DNA from 3 places in the Brachybacterium saurashtrense genome. Region 2 is predicted to be linked to each of the others. Evidence: riboswitches for the same ligand, from Rfam matches in the RefSeq annotation. Region 2 holds a riboswitch; each other region holds the start of a gene.
What was found. Region 2 has a riboswitch for thiamine pyrophosphate ahead of DWV08_RS11425 (bifunctional hydroxymethylpyrimidine kinase/phosphomethylpyrimidine kinase). Riboswitches for the same ligand answer to the same signal wherever they lie in the genome.

Region 1 (6,214 bases), 490 kb from region 2:
GCTCGCAGAACGACGTCCTCGCCACCGCCTTCGCCGAGGTGCACGGATCGCGCGGGCTCGGCAAGTCCCGCGCACTGCTCGCCTCGGAGCCGCGGCCGGACGTCGAACCCGCCGCGCCGGCCGCGGACGAGGTGCACGTCGCCGTGCACGGCGAGGAGCGCTCCCTCGCGCTGCGCGGGGTCGGCGGTGTGTTCGGCGGGGCCCGGGCCGACGCCGGCTCGCTCCTGCTGCTCGGCGCACTCGACGAGGCGCTGGTGGCCGGGGAGATCCCCGCGGAGCGGGCCGTGGACCTCGGCTGCGGCAACGGGCTGCTCACCGCGTACCTCGCCGCCGCGTTCCCGGAGGCCCATGTGAGGGGCAGCGACGACGACGCCGAGGCGGTCGTCTCGACCCGTGCGACCCTCGCCGCTTCCGGGCTGGACCGCGACGGGGTGGAGGTGAGCTGGGAGGAGTCGCTCGCACAGCACGCCGACGGCAGCGCCGACCTGGTGCTGCTGAACCCGCCCTTCCACGACGGCACCGCCGTGGACGCGACGCTCGTGCAGGGCCTGCTCGACGCCGCCGCCCGGGTGCTGCGCCCCGGAGGACAGCTGTGGTTCGTGCACAACTCCCACCTGCGCTACCGGCCCGAGCTGGAGTCCCGCGTCGGCGCAGTGCGCCAGCGCGCCCGCGACCGCCGCTTCACGGTGCTCAGCGCCACCCGCTGACCCCCGCCCGCCCACGGCGCAGCGCCGTACGACGCTGCCACCGCCGCCCGCACGGCTGCCTGCGACGCAACAGCCCGCTCACGAACCAGGTCCTCGTCGGAGGTGGTTCGTGAGCGGGCTGTTCAGTGCGCGGTAGGCCGTGCGCGGCACGCGTGCGCGAGGGGCAGCGCCCGGCGCCCGGCCGCTCAGGCCACCAGGCTGCGCAGCACCGAGGTGAACATGCCCAGGCCGTCGGTGCCGGTGCGGGTGCCCGCGCCCGGCTCGTCCGGGCCGAAGCCGGCCTCGACCGCGTGCTCCGGGTGCGGCATCAGGCCCACCACGTTCCCGGCGGCGTTGGTGATGCCGGCGATGTCGTGGCGGGAGCCGTTGGGGTTCTGCTCGAAGCCGGCCGGGCCGTGCGTGGCCCCGGCGGCGTAGCGGAACACCACGCGGCCCTCCTCCTCGAGCTGGGCGAGGGTGCGCTCGTCGGCCACGTACTGGCCGTCCTGGTTCTTCAGCGGGATCCGGATCACCTGGTCGGCCTGGTAGTCGGCGGTCCAGGCGGTGCGCACGTTCTCCACCCGCAGCGGCTGGTCGCGGCAGATGAACGCGCGGTGCGCGTTCTTGATCATCGCGCCGGGCAGCAGGTGCGTCTCGCACAGCACCTGGAAGCCGTTGCAGATGCCCAGCACCGGCATGCCGCCCTGCGCGGCGTCGACCACCTTCTCCATGACCGGCGCGAAGCGGCTGATCGCCCCGGCCCGCAGGTAGTCGCCGTAGGAGAAGCCGCCGGGCAGCACCACCGCGTCGACGCCGTGCAGATCGTCGTCGCCGTGCCACAGCGCCACCGGCTCGGCGCCGCCGAGCCGCACCGCGCGCAGCGCGTCCCGGTCGTCGAGCGTGCCCGGGAAGGTCACCACACCGATCCGCATCAGGCCTGCGCCTTCCCCTCGGCCGCGTCCTCGACGTCGATCGCGACGACGTCCTCGATCACCGGGTTGGACAGCAGGGTCTCCGCCGCCTCGCGGAGGGAGGCGAGCACCGTCTCGGTGACCTCGCCCTCGACCTCGAGCTCGAACCGCTTGCCCTGGCGCACCGAGGCGATGCCCTCGAAGCCGAGGCGGGGGAGCGCGGCGGCGACGGCCTTGCCCTGCGGGTCGAGGATCTCCGGCTTGGGCATGACGTGGACCACGACTCGTGGCATGGGGGCTCTCCTGGGGACGGGGGACGCGGGATGCGGTCCTGACGGGTGAGGACGACGCCCCCATGCTACCGAGCCGCGGCCGTGCGGCGCGGCCGCGCCCACCGCGGGCCTGGGCACCGGGCCGCCCACGGCGATAGGTTCGGAGGGACACCGTCGCGCACTCCCGGGAGGTCCCGATGAAGATCCGCCACCTCGTCCACTCCTGCCTGCTGGTGGAGACCGCCGGCAGGCGCCTGCTCATCGACCCGGGAAGCTTCAGCGGCGAGGCCGTGCGCGCCCTCGGCGGGGACGTGCTCGCCGGGATCGACGCCGTGCTGGTCACCCACCAGCACCCCGATCACCTCGACCGCGGCCTGCTCGACGAGGTGCGCGCACACGCCCCGGAGGCCGCGGTGATCGCCGAGCCGGAGACCGCCGCGCTGCTGGCCGAGGCCGCCGACGGCGCCGCCGCGATCCCCTCCGCGCACCTGATGCCGCTCGCCGCCGGGGACGTGCACGAGCTGCCCGCCGCCGCGGACGCACCGCCGGTGCGGATCGAGGCGGTCGGCGGCCGGCACGCGATCATCCACCCGGACATCCCCCGCGTGGGCAACTGCGGCCTGGTGCTCGCCGCCGGCGACGGGCCCCGACTGGGCATCACCGGGGACTCCCTCGAACCGGTCCCCGCCTTCCACGGCATCGACGCGCTCGCGGTCGCGGTCACCGCCCCCTGGTCGAAGATGGCCGAGACCATCGACTTCCTCCGCGCCGTCGGCCCGCGCCTCGCACTGCCGGTGCACGACGCGATCGTCAGCGACGCCGGCCGCCCGATCTACCTGCGGCAGTCGACGAACCTCGCCCCCGAGGGCACCGAGGTGCGGGACTGGCCCGAGGGCGGCGTCGTCGAGATCCCCGCCGACGGACTAGGCTGAGCGGCGTGCACGGGAGTCCGGTGAGCCGGGCTGAGAGGGAGTTCTCCAACTCCGACCGTAGAACCTGACCCGGATCATGCCGGCGCAGGAAGCTCCGCCAGGCGACCGTCGTCTCGCGTCCGTGCCCGCTGAGGAAGGCATGGACCCCGTGACACCCACCCCTGCCGGCACCCCTGCACCCCCGCTCCACCCCACCGCGCCCGCGGACCCCACCGCCACGCCACTCGGCTTCGGGGTGGGTGCGCGCGTCACCGCCGCCGTGATGTCCGAGGACTACGCCCGAGTGCTGGTGGACATCCTCTCCCGCCTCGACACCACCGGCCTGGTGCGCGAGACCGGTGACGTCTCCACCTACTTCGGCGGCCACGAGGTGCACCTGCAGCGCGTCCTCATCGACCTCGCCGAGGACCTCGCCCGCACCGAGCACCACGCCGCCCTCACCGTGACCCTGTCCCGCGGCTGCCCCGGCGAGGTGGCGTGCGCGCTGCCCGCAGGCGCCGGGCCGCGCGCCACCGAGGTGCCCGCCCCGCGCCGCACCGGCCGCTTCGCCTCCGCGGAGTGGTCGCTGTACCCGCTCGCCGATCAGGTCGCCGCCGACGGCACCGCCCCCGACCACATGCGCGACATCCACGCCGCCATCGACCACGCCCGGGAGCTCGGCACCTTCCGCGGCTCCGAGCACTTCGCGACCCGCCTCGAGGGGGACGTCGGCGAGGTGATCGCCACCGCCGTGGCGGGATGGCTGCTGGTGGGGCGCAGCGTCCAGCACGTCACCAGCCACCTCACGCTCTCCCTGAACAGCCCCTCCCACGAGGTGCGCGAGATCGAGGAGGGCACCCGATGAGCGACCTCCGACCCGCCCCCGACCGAGGCCCCGCCGGCGGCGCCCCCGCCCCGGCCCCCGCACCGCACACGGCCTCGCCCACGACGCGCCGCCCCCGACTGAGCCTGCGCGAGATCGTGCTGGTGGTGGTGCTGGGTGTGGTGTTCGGCTTCCTGTACTGGGTGTTCGTGCAGGCCTGGAACGGCCTCGCGATCGCGATGGGCCCCGCCGGGGACCTCGCTCAGCACGTCCTGTTCGGCTCCTGGCTGCTGGTGGCCCCCATCGCGCTGGCGATCCTGCGCCGCCCCGGCGTGGGGATCCTCGCCGAGCTGCTCGCCGCGGTGATCGAGGTGGTGTTCCTCGGCAGTCCCGTGGGGCCGCTCCTGGTGCTCTCGGCGGCGCTGCAGGGCCTGGGCAGCGAGATCCCCTTCGCGCTCACCCGCTACCGCCGCTTCGGCTGGGGCGTGTTCGCCGCCTCCGGCGCGCTCGGCGCGGGCCTGGTGTTCTTCTGGACCGCGTACCGGATGGGCTGGTACGGGCAGGATCTGCTCACCCTGCGACTGGGGATGCAGGTGGTCTCCGGGATCGTGCTGGGCGGACTGCTCGCGAAGGTGATCGTGCGGGCGCTGGAGCGCACCGGCGTGCTCGCGAACTTCGCCATCGGTGCCGCTGCGGCGCAGGAGGCCGCGGGGCCGGGCGCCGGTGACGGCACGGGGCACGGGGACGACGGGATTCCGCAGCGCCGTGTCCGCTGAGGCCCGCGCCCTGCCCGCGGCGGCCACCGGACGTGCGGCCGCCGGACGAGCGGTAGCCGGACGAGCGGCCGCCCCGTCCACCGGGCCCGTCCCTCCGCCCCTCGTCGAGGCGAGGGACCTCGAGGTGGTGCTGCCCTCGGGGGACGGCGTGGGGCCGTGGACGGGCACCGTCGCGCCCGGGGAGCAGGTGCTGGTGCTCGGCCCCAGCGGCAGCGGCAAGTCCACCCTGCTGCGCACCCTCGCCGGGGCCGTCCCCTCGCACCGCCGCGGCCGGGTCACCGGCTCGCTGCGGGTGGGCGGGATCGACCCGGTCGCCGAGGGGGTGCGTGCCACCGCCGAGGTGGTGGGCATGCTGGGCCAGGACCCGGCCGACGGGGTCTGCCTCCCGCAGGTCGCGGACGACGTCGCGCTGCCGCTCGAGAGCCGCTGCGTGCCGCCCGGGGAGATCGGCGCGCGGGTGCGCGCGGCCCTCGACCGCGCCGGGGTGGCCGCGCTCGCCGAGCGCAGCGCCGCGACGCTCTCCGGCGGCCAGCTGCAGCGGGCCGGTCTCGCCGCAGCGGCGGTGGCGCGCCCCCGGCTGCTGCTGCTCGACGAGCCCACCGCCATGCTGGACGCCGACGGCGTGCGCGCCGTGCGGGACGCGGTCGCCGCCGCCGTGGCCGACGGCGACGTGGCGGTGATGCTGGTCGAGCACCGGCTGGACGACTGGGCCGGGGAGCGGGGGATCGCTGCACTGCCGTCCCGCACCCTGGCGCTCGACGGCTCCGGGCGCGTGCTCGCCGACGGGCCGACGGCCCAGGTGCTCGCGCGTCACGGCGCCGCGCTGCGGGAGGCCGGGTGCTGGCTGCCCCGCGAGATCGAGGAGCGGCTCGACCAGGACGCCGCCTCCGCCGAGCCGGGTCCGACGCCGCCCGCCGCGCGGGTCCCTGCTCCCCGCGCCGCACCGCCGGGATCAGCGGTGCCCGTGACCGCACCGCCGGGCGACGGGACGAGCCTTCTCGCCGTGGCCGGGGCGGATCTCGGTCATGAGGGCCGCACGGTGCTGGCCGGCGTGGACCTCGAGGTGCGCGCGGGCCGGCTGCTGGCCGTGGTCGGCCGCAACGGCGCCGGGAAGTCCACGCTGCTCGGGGCGATGTCCCGTCTCGACGCCCCGCAGCGGGGCACCGTCGAGGGGGCCGCCGCCGCACTGGTCTTCCAGCGGCCGGAGGCGCAGTTCATCGCCGACACCGTGCAGGGGGAGCTCGAGGCCTCCGGCGCCACGAGCACACAGGCGACGGCGATGCTGGAGCGACTGGACCTCCTGGATCAGGCGCCGCAGAGCCCCTTCGCGCTCTCCGGCGGCCAGCAGCGCCGCCTCTCGCTCGCGGCGGTGCTGCTGGGCCGGCGACCGGTGCTGCTGGCCGACGAGCCCGGCTACGGCCTGGACCGGGCCGGGCAGGCCGCTGTCCTCGCCCTGCTGCGCGAGGCGGCCGATGCCGGACGCGGCGTGGTCATGACCACGCACGATCTGCACTCGGTGGCTGTCGCCGATGCGGTGGTGGTGATCGCCGACGGGCACCTGCACGGTCCGATGCCGCCCGCCGACCTGCAGCAGGACCGGGTGCTCATGCAGCGCGCCGGACTGCTCCCCGGCCCGGGACGGGGAACGGCGGGTCCCGAAGGGCCGGACCAGGGCGGGGCGGACGACGGGGGGAGAGCCGCCGCCACCGCGCCGACGACCCCGTCGGCCCGCGGCGTCACGCCGGCGACCTCGTCGGCCCGCGGCGCCGCGCCGGCGTCGACGGCGCATCCCTGGCTCGCTCGGCGCAGCCCCGCCGTGCTGCTGGGGCTGCTCA
Region 2 (6,214 bases):
GCGCCATCTCCACGGTGAGGCACTCCTGCGCGGACGCGGCCCAGAACGCGCGGGCGTCGGCGTCGGTCGAGGACTCGCCGAGCGCCGCCAGCGCACGGGAGTAACGCAGCAGGTAGTGGGCGTCCTGCGCGAGGTAGAAGGAGAACTGCTGCTCGGGGAGGCTGCCGTCGATCAGCGCGCGCACGAACCCGGAGCGGGAGATCTCGGCCGCGAGCGGCGAGCCCGCCGCCCACAGCGCCTCCGTCCACGGCCCGGCAGGCGGTACCACCGCGGGCACGACGGTGCCGCGCACGGCGTCCCCGTCGGCCGCCGCGAGCTGTGCCGGGTGCTCCCAGCGCTGCGGCACCGCATCGTCCGTGAGCCAGGGCGCGGCCGAGCCCGCCGCCGCGAGCCGCCGCCCCTGATGCCCGTGGTCGACCGGGCCGTGCCCGCTGCCCACCTGCAGCGCCGCCCCGTGCTCCACGGCCTCGTGCAGCCAGCCGGTCGCCCAGGTCAGCGCCGCGGCGAGGGAGTGGCCGGCGCCCAGCCGGGTGGCCAGCGCGGAGGAGAGCGAGCAGCCGGTGCCGTGGGTGCTGGTGGTCTCCACGCGTCGCGAGCGCACCCGGTGCTCCGTGCCGTCCGGGGCGATCCAGGTGTTGGCGACCTCCTCGGCCTCGAGGTGGCCGGTCTTCACCACCACGGCCACCTGGGTGCGGGCGGCCCAGCGCCGGGCCTGCGCGAACGCCTCGGCCTCGGTGCGCGCCCGCGGGGAGCCGGTGAGCACGCCGAGCTCGTCGATGTTCGGGGTGACCACCGTGGCGAGCTCGCAGAAGCGGAGCATCGCCTGCTCCGCCTCCGGCTCCAGCAGGCGGTCGCCGCTGCTGGCCACCATCACCGGGTCCACCACCAGCACCTGTGGCGGGTGCGCCTGCACCCAGGCGGAGACCGTCTCGATCACCTCGACGGTGCCGAGCATGCCGGTCTTCACCGCCTCCAGCTGCACATCGTCGGAGACCGCCTCGAGCTGCGCGGCGAGAGTCTGCCGCGGCGGGACGTGGATCGCGCGCACCCCGTGGGTGTTCTGCGCGACCACCGAGGTCACCACGCTCATCGCGTAGCCGCCGGCCGCGACGATCGACTTCAGGTCCGCCGCGGTGCCGGCGCCGCCGGTGGGATCCGTGCCCGCGATGGAGAGCACGCGGGGGAGGGAGGCGGCGCCTCGGGGCGCGGGGCCGGCGGCCGACGGGGCGGGGGCAGGCGGGAACTGGGTGCAAGGATCCGAACTCATGCGGACATCCCTTCGCTAGTACGAACTAGATCAGGTTCCACGGGTGTGATCTCAGCGCGCTCGGCGCACCCCGTGTCCGCCGCCGAGTGTAGGTCACGGCGGCGGGGTGCCCGGTGAGGCGTCCGTCGGCGGGAGCCGGCCCGCGGCCCGCGATCTCGCACACGGCGACCGCACCGAGAATTGTGGATATCTGGCGATGGGGAGGAGAAGCGGTTCCTGTGTGGCGCGGCGCGTGTGTTCTGGGGATATGCCGAACTGGTTTTCCACAATGCCACGCGAGGCGCTCGCCAGGTATCCACAATCGGAGGGAGAGTCTTTTGTCTGTCGGTGGTCGCCAATACGATGAGAGGCAGATAGGAGAAGCACCGCAGGGGCGATCCGCACTGCACGGGACGAGCGGCAAAAGGGGGTGGAAGGGATGGATCTGGAACGCGATGACGGCGAGAAGTTCGATGAGGAGCCCAGCAAGTGGGCCGGCGAGAGTCCCGACGAGCGCCCCGACGAGGCGGCGCTGCTCGCCGCGCTCCCCGAGCGACTGCGCCACGTCCGCGCACAGCGGGAGCTCACGCGGGACGCCCTTCTGTGCCGCGGCAGGAGCGAGGAGGACCCCCAGCTCAGCACCGCTGTGCAACGTGTCTGGGATGCGCAGTGGGCCGCCGGGCGCCACCTCGCCGAGGAGTACCGCGCCCTCGCCGAGCTCCACGCGCACGAGGGCGAGTACGAGGAGGTCGCCGAGATGGACGAGGTGGACACCCTCCGGGCGGCGCTCGCACTCCGGGTGACGCGCAGTGCCGCTTCGTGGCGTCTGCGAGACGCCTACCAGGCCGTGCACCTCTTCCCTCGTGCCATTGCTCGCCTCGAGGAGGGGATCATGCCTGGGCCGTGGTTCCAACGCCTCATGAAAGCCTCGCGGAACCTCTCCGACAGTTCTCGCCGCGATCTCGACATGATCCTCTCCACCTGGTCGATGGACATCTCCCCGGAGCGATTCTTCACCCTTCTGCGGGCGCTGGTCGACCATCTGCGCGATCGTGAGAGAACACCGGATCCCGTGGTCGCGCTGGAACGCTCCGTCCAGCTGCTGCCCGGGCCGGAACCAGGCACCGGCACCCTCAGCATCACCGGCCCGATCCCGGATGTCCTCGCCCGGTGGAAGCGGCTCGACGATTCCGCCCGCGCCATCCAGGCCGAGCAGCGCGCCGCCCTGCGCGACGGCACCGAGATCCCCCACGATCCCGACGGCATCGCGCGGGAGACCGGCCGCGCGCTGCCGCTGTCCCGCCTGCGCTACCAGCTGATGGACGGTGCCGAACTGGACCTGGACGGCGTCTCCGTCCCCGCCGAGCGGTTCCGGCTGAACGTCACCGTCCCCGCGCTCACCCTGCTCGGCGCCTCCGACGAGCCCGCTATGCTCGACGGGGCCACGCCGCTACCCGCCACCCTGGCCCGCTCGCTCGCCGGCACCGCCGACGACTGGTACCGCGTGCTCACCGACGCTTCCAGCGGCGCCTTCCTGCCGCTCCCGGCGGAGCGGTACACGCCCACACCCGCGATGCTCGAGCACCTCCGACTGCGCCACGCCCAGTGCGCCGTGCCCGGTTGCGCCCGGCCCAGCTCCTGGGCCTCCGAGTGCGACCACATCGAGGAGTGCCGCCGCGGCACCCCCGGCGAGGGCGGGCTCACCGAGATCGAGAACCTGCACCTGCTGTGCTGGCAGCACCACCTCGACAAGACGGCCGGCCTGCTGGACCCCACTCGGATCCCCACCCCGGCACGCGAACCGGGTCGCACCCGGTGGCGGATCGGCGACAGCGGGGATGCCGTCACCGCGATCGATGACCTCGACACCGCGAGCCTGCACATGGTGGACGTCCTCACCGCCGCTTGGACCAGCTTCCTGCGCGGCACCCGGGCCGGATCCGCCCCCTTCGAGCCCGCTCCCGTCGATCGGGCTCCCGTCGATCCGGCTCCCGTCGATCCGGCTCCCGTCGATCCGGCTCCCGTCGGCTCCGGCCGCTCGGCTCCCACTCTCGACCCGGCGCCGACCGGCCGCGAGGACCCCGGGGTCGAGCCGCACGGCGTCGCGCCTCCGCCCCGCGGCCCGGACGGGGAGGATCCACCGCCCTTCTGACCGGGGCCCGGTGGCCGCTTCGCCGATGCCGTCCTCGCCGGATCGGACCCGTCCGAACCCGCCCGCCGCCTGCGCACTGTGCACGGCGGCCTCGGATGTCGGCCCGCGCTCGTAGGCTCGGGGCCATGAAGATCCTGCACACCTCGGACTGGCACCTGGGGCGCACCCTGCACAAGGTGGACCTCCACGCGCACCAGGCCGCCTTCCTCGACTGGCTGGTGGAGCTCGTCACCGCGGAGCAGGTGGACGTGGTGGTGATCCCCGGTGACGTCTACGACCGCGCGGTGCCGGCCGTGACCAGCGTGACGCTGCTGGATGACGCCCTGGCGCGGCTCGCGGCCACCGGTGCCACCGTGGTGCTCACCTCCGGGAACCACGACTCCCCGGAGCGGCTCGGCTTCGGCCGCGGCCTCATGCGGGCGGGCGTGCACCTCCTCACCGACGTGCCCGGCATTGAGCACCCCGTCTCCGTGCACGACGAGCACGGCGAGGTGCTGTTCTTCGGCCTGCCCTACCTCGAGCCGGACCGTGCCCGCACCGAACTGGCCGGCGAGGGCGAGGAGCCGCTGGCCCGCAGCCACGAGGCCGTCACCCGTGCCGCCCTCGACCGCGTGCGGGAGCGCGCCGCCGCCCACCCCGGCGCCCGCACCGTGGTGCTCGCCCACACCTTCGTCACCGGCGGCGAGGCCAGCGACTCCGAACGCGACCTCTCCGTCGGCGGCGTCGACTCCGTGCCCGCCGGGGTGCTGCGCGGCATCGACTACCTCGCCCTCGGGCACCTCCACGGCTGTCAAGACCTCACCGCCGCCGTCGGTGCCCCCGCCTGGTACTCCGGCTCGCCGCTGGCCTTCTCCTTCTCCGAGCGGAACCACCGCAAGTCCGTGCTCCTCATCGACCTGGGAGCGCCCGGCGCCGACGGGGAGCGGGCCCAGGTCGAGGTGCGGCGCCTCGCCACCCCCGTCCCGCGCCGACTCACCCAGCTGCGCGGCACCCTCGCCGAGATCCTCGCCCGCCGCGACGAGCACGGCGGCGACTGGCTGAAGGCCGTCGTCACCGACCCCGCGCGCCCCGCCCACCTGCAGGAGCAGCTGCGCGAGGCCTTCCCGTACCTGCTGCTCACCGAGTACGCGCCCGAGGGGCGGGAGGCGAGGGAGGGCACCCCCGTGGTGCGCCGCGAGCAGGACCCGCTGGAGGTGATGGACGAGTTCCTCGCCCACGTCACCGGCGGCGACCCCACCGAGGCGGAGCACGACGTGCTCGAGCGCGCCTACACTGCCGTGCGCCGTCGGCAGGAGGCCTCGTGAAGCTCCACCACCTGCGCATGACGGGGATCGGGCCCTTCGCCGGCACGGTCGAGATCGACTTCGCCGCCCTCGGCGCCTCCGGCACGTTCCTGCTCGAGGGCCCCACCGGGTCCGGGAAGTCCACGATCCTCGACGCGATCGTCTACGCCCTGTACGGCCACGTCGCAGGCTCCGCCACCAGCGCCGATCGGATCCGCTCCCAGTTCGCCGCGCCCACCCAGCCCAGCGTGGTCGACCTCGTGTTCGAGACCTCCTCCGGACTGCACCGCGTGCGGCGCCAGCCCGAGTTCCAGCGCCCCAAGCTGCGCGGCACCGGCACCACCAAGGAGCAGGCCAAGGCCCTGATGTGGCGGATCGGGTCCCCGCAGGGGCTGCCCGCCGCGATCGCGGACGTCGCCGGCGCCGCCGAGGGCAGCGAGGTGATCGCCTCCCGCCTCGACGAGGTGGGCCGCGAGGTGCAGCGCGCCGTGGGCCTCACCCGCGAGCAGTTCACCCAGACAGTCCTGCTGCCCCAGAACGAGTTCGCGCGCTTCCTCCGCGCCGGCACCGGGGAGCGCCAGCAGGTGCTGCAGCGCGTGTTCGGCACGGAGACCTACGCCGCCGTCGAGAGGCAGCTCGAGGAGATGCGCAAGCAGGCCAAGCGGCAGGTCGATACCGCCCAGCAGAGCCTCGCGACGGCGCTGGCGCGCTTCACCGAGGCCGTCGCGCTCGAGGACGAGCGGGGCGGCACCGCCCTCGCCGAGCACGCCGCCGCGCTGCGCCTGGACCCGCTCGCCGCCGGGGCCGACGAGCAGCTCGCCGCCGTCACCGCCCACGCCGTCGAGGCCGAGACCGCCTCCGCCGCCGCGCAGCAGGCCGAGCAGACCGCCCGCACCACCGCCGAGGCCGCCCGCACCGCCCGCGCCCGCCTCGACCGCCGCCGCGAGCTCGACCGCCTCGCCGCCGCCCTGGAGACCGAGAAGCCCCGTATCGACCGGGCACGTACCGCGCTGGAGCGCGACGAGACCGCGCGCCCCGTCGCCGAGCTGCTGCGCCGGCGCGAGCGCGCCGCCACCGCGGTGACCGAGGCGAGCGAGGCGCTCACCGCCCTCGCCGCGCGCACCCGCCCCGAGCACCCCGACCTCGTGGACCTCCTCACCGAGGCGGAGGATCCGCACGACGCCCTCGCCGCCGAGGCCGAGCACTCCACCGGCGAGGCCGGCTCCCTCAAGGACCTCGTCGACCTCGAGACCGCGCTGCCCGAGCGGGAGCGCGCCCTCGCCGGCCGCCGCGACGCCCTCGCCGCCCGGGAGCAGGAGCTCGAGGCCGCGACCGAGCAGCTCGAGTCCCGCCCGGCGCAGCGCACCGCCCTCCTCGCCGAGCGCGACGAGGCCCGCACCGCTGCCGCCGGACTCGGCGAGGCGAAGGCCGCGCTCGCCGCCGCCGAGGACGCCCAGCGGGCCGCGACCGCGGCCGCCACCCAGGAGAAGGCCGTCGCCGCCGCCCACGAGGCCGCGGAGACCGCCCTGCGCC
Region 3 (6,214 bases), 1.8 Mb from region 2:
CCTGGCCGGGCAGCGAGCTGATCGTGGTCGAGGAGGAGGGACACGGCGGGCCGGCGATGGCCGGGCACTGGCGGGAGGCCGTGTCCCGGATGGTGGGCCCGTAGACTGCCGCGCATGCCCGCGCTGCACCACGCCCACCTGACCGAGATCGACCCCCGCACCGTGTACCTGCTGGCGATGCTGCGACAGGACGTGTTCACCCTCGAACAGGGCGCGACCGACGCGGATCTCGACGGCCGGGAGCTGGACGCCTCCACGGAGCTGCTGTGGTTCTCGCAGCCCGGGCCCCTCGCCGCCCGCGCCGGCCTGGACAGCGCCCCCATCGCGCACCTGCGGATCCTCCACGACGGGGACGTGGTGCGGATCGGGCGGGTGGCCGTGCACTCCGCGCACCGCGGCGGCGGCCTGGGCCGCGCTCTGATGGAGGCGGCGCTGGCACGGATCGCCGAGGTGTCCCCGCAGGCCGAGGTGCACCTCGATGCCCAGGCCCATCTCGAGCAGTGGTACGCCTCGATGGGGTTCGAGACCGTGGGCGGCGTGTTCCTCGAGGCGGGCATCGAGCACGTCGCGATGGTGCGCCGCCCCGCCGTGCGGGCGTGAACACCCCGCGCGGGCGTGAGCGTCCCCGCGAGGGCGTGAACCGCGCGGGCGTACGCCGCCCCGCCGCGCCAGCTCAGGCGCGAGGAGCCTCCATCAGCGCGGTGATCTCCGCGCGGTCGAAGTAGGCGGCGGTCTCCCGGGCGCTGGGGGTGCCGCGCTCCGGATCCGCCCCGGCCTCCAGCAGCGCCTCCGCCACCTCGGTGTAGCCCTTGAAGGCCGCGCCCGCCAGGGGGCTCTGCCCGCGGTCGTTGAGCAGGTCCACGTCCGCGCCGCGCCCGGCGAGCGCGGCCACCAGCTCGGCGTGGCCGTGGTAGGCGGCGAGCATCAGCGGGGAGTTGCCGGAGGCGTCGCGCAGATCCACCGGCGCGCCCCGGTCCACGGCGCCCAGGAGCGTGGCGCCATCCCCGGCGCGGGCGGCGTCCAGCAGCGCATGGGCGAGGGCGAGCACCGCCTCGTCCTCGGCGGCGGCGGGGCCGGCGGGTTCGTCGGGCTGAGGCGGGTTCTGCGCGGTCATGCCCTCAGGGTACGACGGGGGGGGACGGGCGATCACCCCACCAGCAGCTCGGCCAGTGCAGGCCACACCAGGAATCCCACCGCGAGCACCGCGCCCAGCAGGTCTGCCCGGCCCAGCGGGCTGGGCTCCGCCCAGGTGCGGCGGTCTGCCGCGGCGAAGCCGCGGGCGTCCATCGCGAGGGCCTGCTGCTCGGCGCCGCGCAGCGTGTCCACGAGCAGGGCGAGGGTGGCGCCGGCCAGCAGGCGCGGGGAGCGGACCCCGCCCAGGCCGCGGCGGCTGCGGGTCTCGACGATGGTGTCCCACTGCCGGCCCAGATGTCCCACCCGCACCAGGGCCACTACCGAGGCGACGACGGGACGGGCCGGCAGCCGCAGCCGCTGTCCCAGCGCGTCGCCCAGCGCGGTCGCCTCCACGCTCGCCAGCGCCAGCACCCCCGGGGCGACGAAGGCGGTGATCCGCGCCGCCTCCTTCAGGCCCAGCAGCCAGGCCTCCCCGGAGAGTGCCGGCGCCTCGCCGAGCAGTGCGGTGGTCCAGGCCAGCCCTGCCGCGGAGAGCAGGACCGGCAGCAGGCGCAGCGCGGCCCCGCGCGGCGTGCGCACGGCGAGCGGGGCCAGCAGCACGGTGGGCAGCAGGGCCAGCAGCCCGCCCTGCCAGGTCTGCACGGCGAAGGAGCCGATGGCGGCGAGGATCCCGAGGAGGCTGAGGGTGAGCGGGTTCAGCGCGTCGGCCGGGACGCGGCGCCGCGGCGGGGGCGGGGGAGTCGTGCTCGGGGGCGCCGGCAGCCGGCAGTGGTGGTCGGCGCGTGCGATGAGCTCCGCATCGTGCGTGGCGACCAGCACCGCCGCGCCGCGGGAGGTCGCCTCCGCGAGCAGGGCGCCCACCTCGTCCCGGCGGTGGGCGTCGAGGCCCACCGTGGGCTCGTCCAGCACCAGCAGGTCCGGGGCCTGGGCGAGGGCGGCGGCGATCGCCAGGCGGCGCTGCTCCCCGCCGGAGAGGCGGTGGGGGTGGACGTCGGCGAGGTGGGCGAGGCCGGCGCGGTGCAGCAGCTCCTCGGCGAGGTCCGGGTCCTCGGCCCAGGGGGAGGCGGTGACCTCGGCACGCACGGTGGCGGCGACGAAGGAGTGCTCGGGGTTCTGGGGGACGGCCGCGATCCTCTCCGGCGCGGGCCGGTCCACGGTGCCGCTCGCGGCCTCGGCGGCGCCCAGGAGGGTGCGCAGCACGGTGGTCTTCCCCGCACCGGACGGGCCGGTCAGCGCGGTGAGACGGCCGACGTGCAGGGCGAGGTCCAGCGGGGTGGTGAGCCCGCGGGACGGCACGGTGACCTGGCGGAGCGCGGCGATGACCTCGCCGTCCGGTGCGTCGGGCACCTTCCCGTCGGCCGCCTGCTCGTCGGGCACCGGTCCGTCGGTCGCCTGCTCGTCGGGCGCGTGCCCGTCGGCCGCGTGCCCGTCGGCCGCGAGCACCCCCGCCTCGCGCAGCAGGTCCGGGTGCGCCGCGAGCACCGCGGCGGGCGGGCCGTCGGCCAGCACCCGCGCCTGCGGTCCGAGCACCACCAGGCGGTCCATGTGCTCCAGCCACGGTCCCAGCCGGTGCTCCGCGAGCACGAGCGTGGCGTCGCGGGCGGCGGCGAGGATCGCCTCGCGCACCTGCTCCGCGGTCTCCTCGTCGAGCATGCTGGTGGGCTCGTCGAGCAGCAGCAGCGAGGGGTCCAGGGCGAGCGTGCCGGCCAGGGCGATCCGCTGCTGCTGGCCGCCGGAAGCGTCGAGCGGCGGGCGCGACGGCGCCACCCCCACCTTCGCCGCCGCCAGGGCGGCCGCGGCGCGCTCGTGGATCTCGGGCCGGGGCAGGGCCGCGTTCTCGGGGCCGAAGCAGGCCTCGCGGTGCGTGGTCGCCGCGACCATCGCGTGGGCGGGGTTCTGCAGCAGGAGCCCGGCCTCCCCGGCCCGTTCCGGCGGCTCCCGCAGCGCCGTGCCCTCGCCGTCCTCCGGGTCGAGGAGACCGGCGAGGGCGCGCAGCACCGTCGACTTCCCGCTGCCGCTCGCGCCCGCGAGCAGCACCCGCTGACCGGCGGGGATCTCGAGATCGAGCCCGGCGATGGTCGGCTCCCGGCGGGTCAGCGGTCGCCAGCGCAGACCGTCCAGGTGCAGGGCGGTCGCGGGAGGGGCGGCGGCGGGGGCGATCGGGGACCGCCCGGTCAGGCCTGGGCGGCGCGGGCGCGTTCCCGGCCCGCGGCCAGGGAGTCGACCGCGCCGGTGGCGGTGAGGGCCCGGGCCGCGACCCAGCCCAGCACCCCGCACAGCACCGCGCCGGAGAGCAGGAAGAAGCCGAGCATCGCGCCGGCGTACAGGCCGCTCATCTCCGGGTAGTAGGCGAACCGCTCCCACACCCATTCGAGCCCCGCGGCGAGCACGCCGCCGAGGATCGCGACCGGCAGGGTGTAGCGGCGGTAGCGGGTGAGGAGGAAGGCGAGCTCCACGCCGCCGCCCTGCAGCAGGCCCGAGACCACCGTGCCCCAGCCCCACTGGCCGCCCAGCAGCATCTCCAGCACGGCGGCGATCATCTCCGCCAGCAGCGCGGCGCCGGGCTTGCGCACGATCAGCGCCGCCAGCATCGCGGGCAGGAACCAGATCCCCGCCAGCAGACCCTCGGCGGGCTTGAACGCGGCGGTGAGCGGGCTGATGAGGGTGTAGAGCTGGCCGTAGCCGAGGAACGCGACGCCGAAGGCGGCGCCGATGAGCACGGTGACCAGCAGGTCCACGGTGCGGAATCGAGTCATCACTTCTCCTTCCAACCGGAAGGGGCACGGCACGCCGACGGCCTGCCGCGGAAATCCCGACTCCCTACGCCGGTGTGAACCGGATCAGGTTCGAGGGTCTGCGCTGCGCGCACTCTCAGCACCCTGGTGGTGCTCCCCTGTCAGCGGATGACGAACCCTCAGTCTACCCGCTCCGCCGCGGTCCCGGCGCCGCGGCGGAGCGGGGGACGGGTCACCGCCGGGCGCGCAGCGCCTGGTCGATCGCCTCGGCGGTCGCCTGCGGGTCCTCGGGGGAGAGGATGTAGCAGGTCTCCCCGCGTCCCATCATCTCCACCATGGTGCCGGGGCGGGTCACGAGCATCCGGTACGGCCGCTGCAGGGCGTCGACGGTGTAGATCTTCCTGTCGCCCACGGGGGTGAGCTCGGACGGCTGCGGGGTGCTGGCCCGGCCGCGCCGCCAGCCGTAGCCGCCCAGCGTCACGCCCACCCGGGACTGCGGCAGCTCTCGCAGCTGCACGGTGCGGAAGTCCTCCAGCGGCCAGGGCCGGCGGGGCAGGAACCCGCCCAGGCTCACGGTGACCCCGTGCTCGTCGACGACGAAGCGGGTGCTCTGCCCCATCCAGGTCCACAGCGCCAGCGCCCCGAACAGCGCCGCGACCAGCAGCGCTCCCAGCGGCGTGGAGCGCTGCGCCATCAGCACCACGAGCACCGCCCCGGCCGCCAGGGTGATCCCGATCCGGGTCCAGCCGATGGAGGAGGCGCGGGTGCGGCCCACGTAGAACGGCGGCTCGGGCCTCACCAGATCGCCACCCGCTCCTCGGGTGCGCGGTACATGCCGTCTCCCTCGCGCACGTCGAAGGCGGTGTGGAACTCCTCCAGGTGGCCGGCGACGGTGTTGCAGCGGAACTCCATCGGGGCGTGGGGATCCACGGCGAGGCGGCGGATCGCCTCCTGGGTGCGGTTGCGGCCCCGCCACACGGTGGCCCAGGACCAGAACACCCGCTGCAGGCCGGTGAAGCCGTCGATCTCGGCCTCCACCTCCTCGGCGTCGCGGCTGCCCAGGTACGCCTTCACCGCGATGGAGAGCCCGCCCAGGTCGCCGATGTTCTCGCCGATGGTGAGCGCGCCGTTGACGCGGTGGTCGTCGTCGAGCTCGCGGGGGGAGAGCTCCGAGTACTGGGTGATCAGGCGCGCGGCGCGGGCGTCGAAGGCCTCGCGGTCCTCGGAGGTCCACCAGGAGACGAGGTTGCCCTCGCCGTCGTACTTCGAGCCCTGATCGTCGAAGCCGTGGCCCACCTCGTGGCCGATCACCGCGCCGATCCCGCCGAAGTTCACGGCGTCGTCCGCCTCGGCGTCGAAGAAGGGCGGCTGCAGGATCGCGGCGGGGAACACGATCTCGTTGCGACCGGGGTTGTAGTACGCGTTGACCGTCTGCGGGGTCATGTGCCACTCGGTCTCGTCGATCGGCCCGCCCACCTTCGCGAACTCGAAGGCTGCCTCGAAGCGGCGGGACGCCCGCGCGGTGGCGACCAGGTCCCCGGGCACGATCTCCAGGCCGTCGTAGTCCCGCCACCGCTCCGGGTAGCCGATCTTCGGGGTGAACCGGGCGAGCTTCGCGAGCGCCTTCTCGCGGGTGGCCGGGGTCATCCAGTCGAGCTGCTCGATGGAGTCGCGGTAGGCGTCCATCAGCGCGTCCACCAGCGCGAGCATGCGCTCCTTGTGGGCGGCGGGGAAGTGCCGGGCCACGTACTCCCGGCCCACGGCGAAGCCCACCGCGCCCTCGACGAAGGCGACGCCGCGCTTCCAGCGCTCGCGCAGCTCCTCGGCGCCGGAGAGGGTGCGGCCGGTGAAGGCGAAGTCCTCCTCCACCAGGGCTGCAGGGCCGTAGGGGGCGTAGGCGGAGACGGCGTGCAGGCTCAGCCAGGTGCGCAGCACCGCCAGGTCCTCGCCGGCCAGGAGCTCCGCCGCCGCCTCGACGAACTCGGGCTGACCCACCGAGACCACCTCGAAGGCGGCGGCCGGCGCGCCGGTGCCCTCGATGTAGGCGTCCCAGGGGAAGGCGGGGGCGAGCGCGCGGCGGGCCTCGGCGTCCAACGGGTTGTAGGACTTCTCCCGGTCCCGCACCCGCACCACGTCCACGTGGCAGGCGGCCAGGCGGGTCTCGAAGTCCCTCACCGCCGCGGCCAGCGCCTCGGCGTCCCCGTCGAGCAGTCCGGCGCGTCCGGGCAGCCCGGCCAGGCGGGCCAGGGCCGCCAGGTGCGCGGTGTAGGCCTCGCGGATCTCGGCGTAGCGGTCCTCGCGGTAGTAGGACTCGTCGGGCAGGCCCAGGCCGCCCTGGTGGATCT

Region 1: it holds a riboswitch for thiamine pyrophosphate, as region 2 does, so the genes downstream of both, DWV08_RS17285 (YkoF family thiamine/hydroxymethylpyrimidine-binding protein) here and DWV08_RS11425 (bifunctional hydroxymethylpyrimidine kinase/phosphomethylpyrimidine kinase) in region 2, are expected to answer to the same signal.
Region 3: it holds a riboswitch for thiamine pyrophosphate, as region 2 does, so the genes downstream of both, DWV08_RS03140 (ECF transporter S component) here and DWV08_RS11425 (bifunctional hydroxymethylpyrimidine kinase/phosphomethylpyrimidine kinase) in region 2, are expected to answer to the same signal.

The regions. Positions count from the first base shown of each region.
Region 1 is NZ_CP031356.1:2,008,741-2,014,954, reverse strand. Features, by position in the region: gene DWV08_RS09175 (class I SAM-dependent methyltransferase) at 1-707, shown strand, start outside; gene purQ (phosphoribosylformylglycinamidine synthase subunit PurQ) at 893-1,618, opposite strand; gene purS (phosphoribosylformylglycinamidine synthase subunit PurS) at 1,618-1,890, opposite strand; gene DWV08_RS09160 (MBL fold metallo-hydrolase) at 2,067-2,801, shown strand; TPP riboswitch at 2,801-2,909, shown strand; gene DWV08_RS17285 (YkoF family thiamine/hydroxymethylpyrimidine-binding protein) at 2,941-3,645, shown strand; gene DWV08_RS09150 (ECF transporter S component) at 3,642-4,379, shown strand; gene DWV08_RS09145 (ATP-binding cassette domain-containing protein) at 4,504-6,214, shown strand, end outside.
Region 2 is NZ_CP031356.1:2,498,977-2,505,190, reverse strand. Features, by position in the region: gene DWV08_RS11425 (bifunctional hydroxymethylpyrimidine kinase/phosphomethylpyrimidine kinase) at 1-1,267, opposite strand, end outside; TPP riboswitch at 1,258-1,350, opposite strand; gene DWV08_RS11420 (HNH endonuclease signature motif containing protein) at 1,686-3,398, shown strand; gene DWV08_RS11415 (exonuclease SbcCD subunit D) at 3,524-4,702, shown strand; gene DWV08_RS17300 (AAA family ATPase) at 4,699-6,214, shown strand, end outside.
Region 3 is NZ_CP031356.1:695,085-701,298, forward strand. Features, by position in the region: gene DWV08_RS03120 (alpha/beta fold hydrolase) at 1-104, shown strand, start outside; gene DWV08_RS03125 (GNAT family N-acetyltransferase) at 115-600, shown strand; gene DWV08_RS03130 (ankyrin repeat domain-containing protein) at 674-1,114, opposite strand; gene DWV08_RS03135 (ATP-binding cassette domain-containing protein) at 1,147-3,312, opposite strand; gene DWV08_RS03140 (ECF transporter S component) at 3,309-3,890, opposite strand; TPP riboswitch at 3,935-4,039, opposite strand; gene DWV08_RS03145 (hypothetical protein) at 4,102-4,668, opposite strand; gene DWV08_RS03150 (M13 family metallopeptidase) at 4,665-6,214, opposite strand, start outside.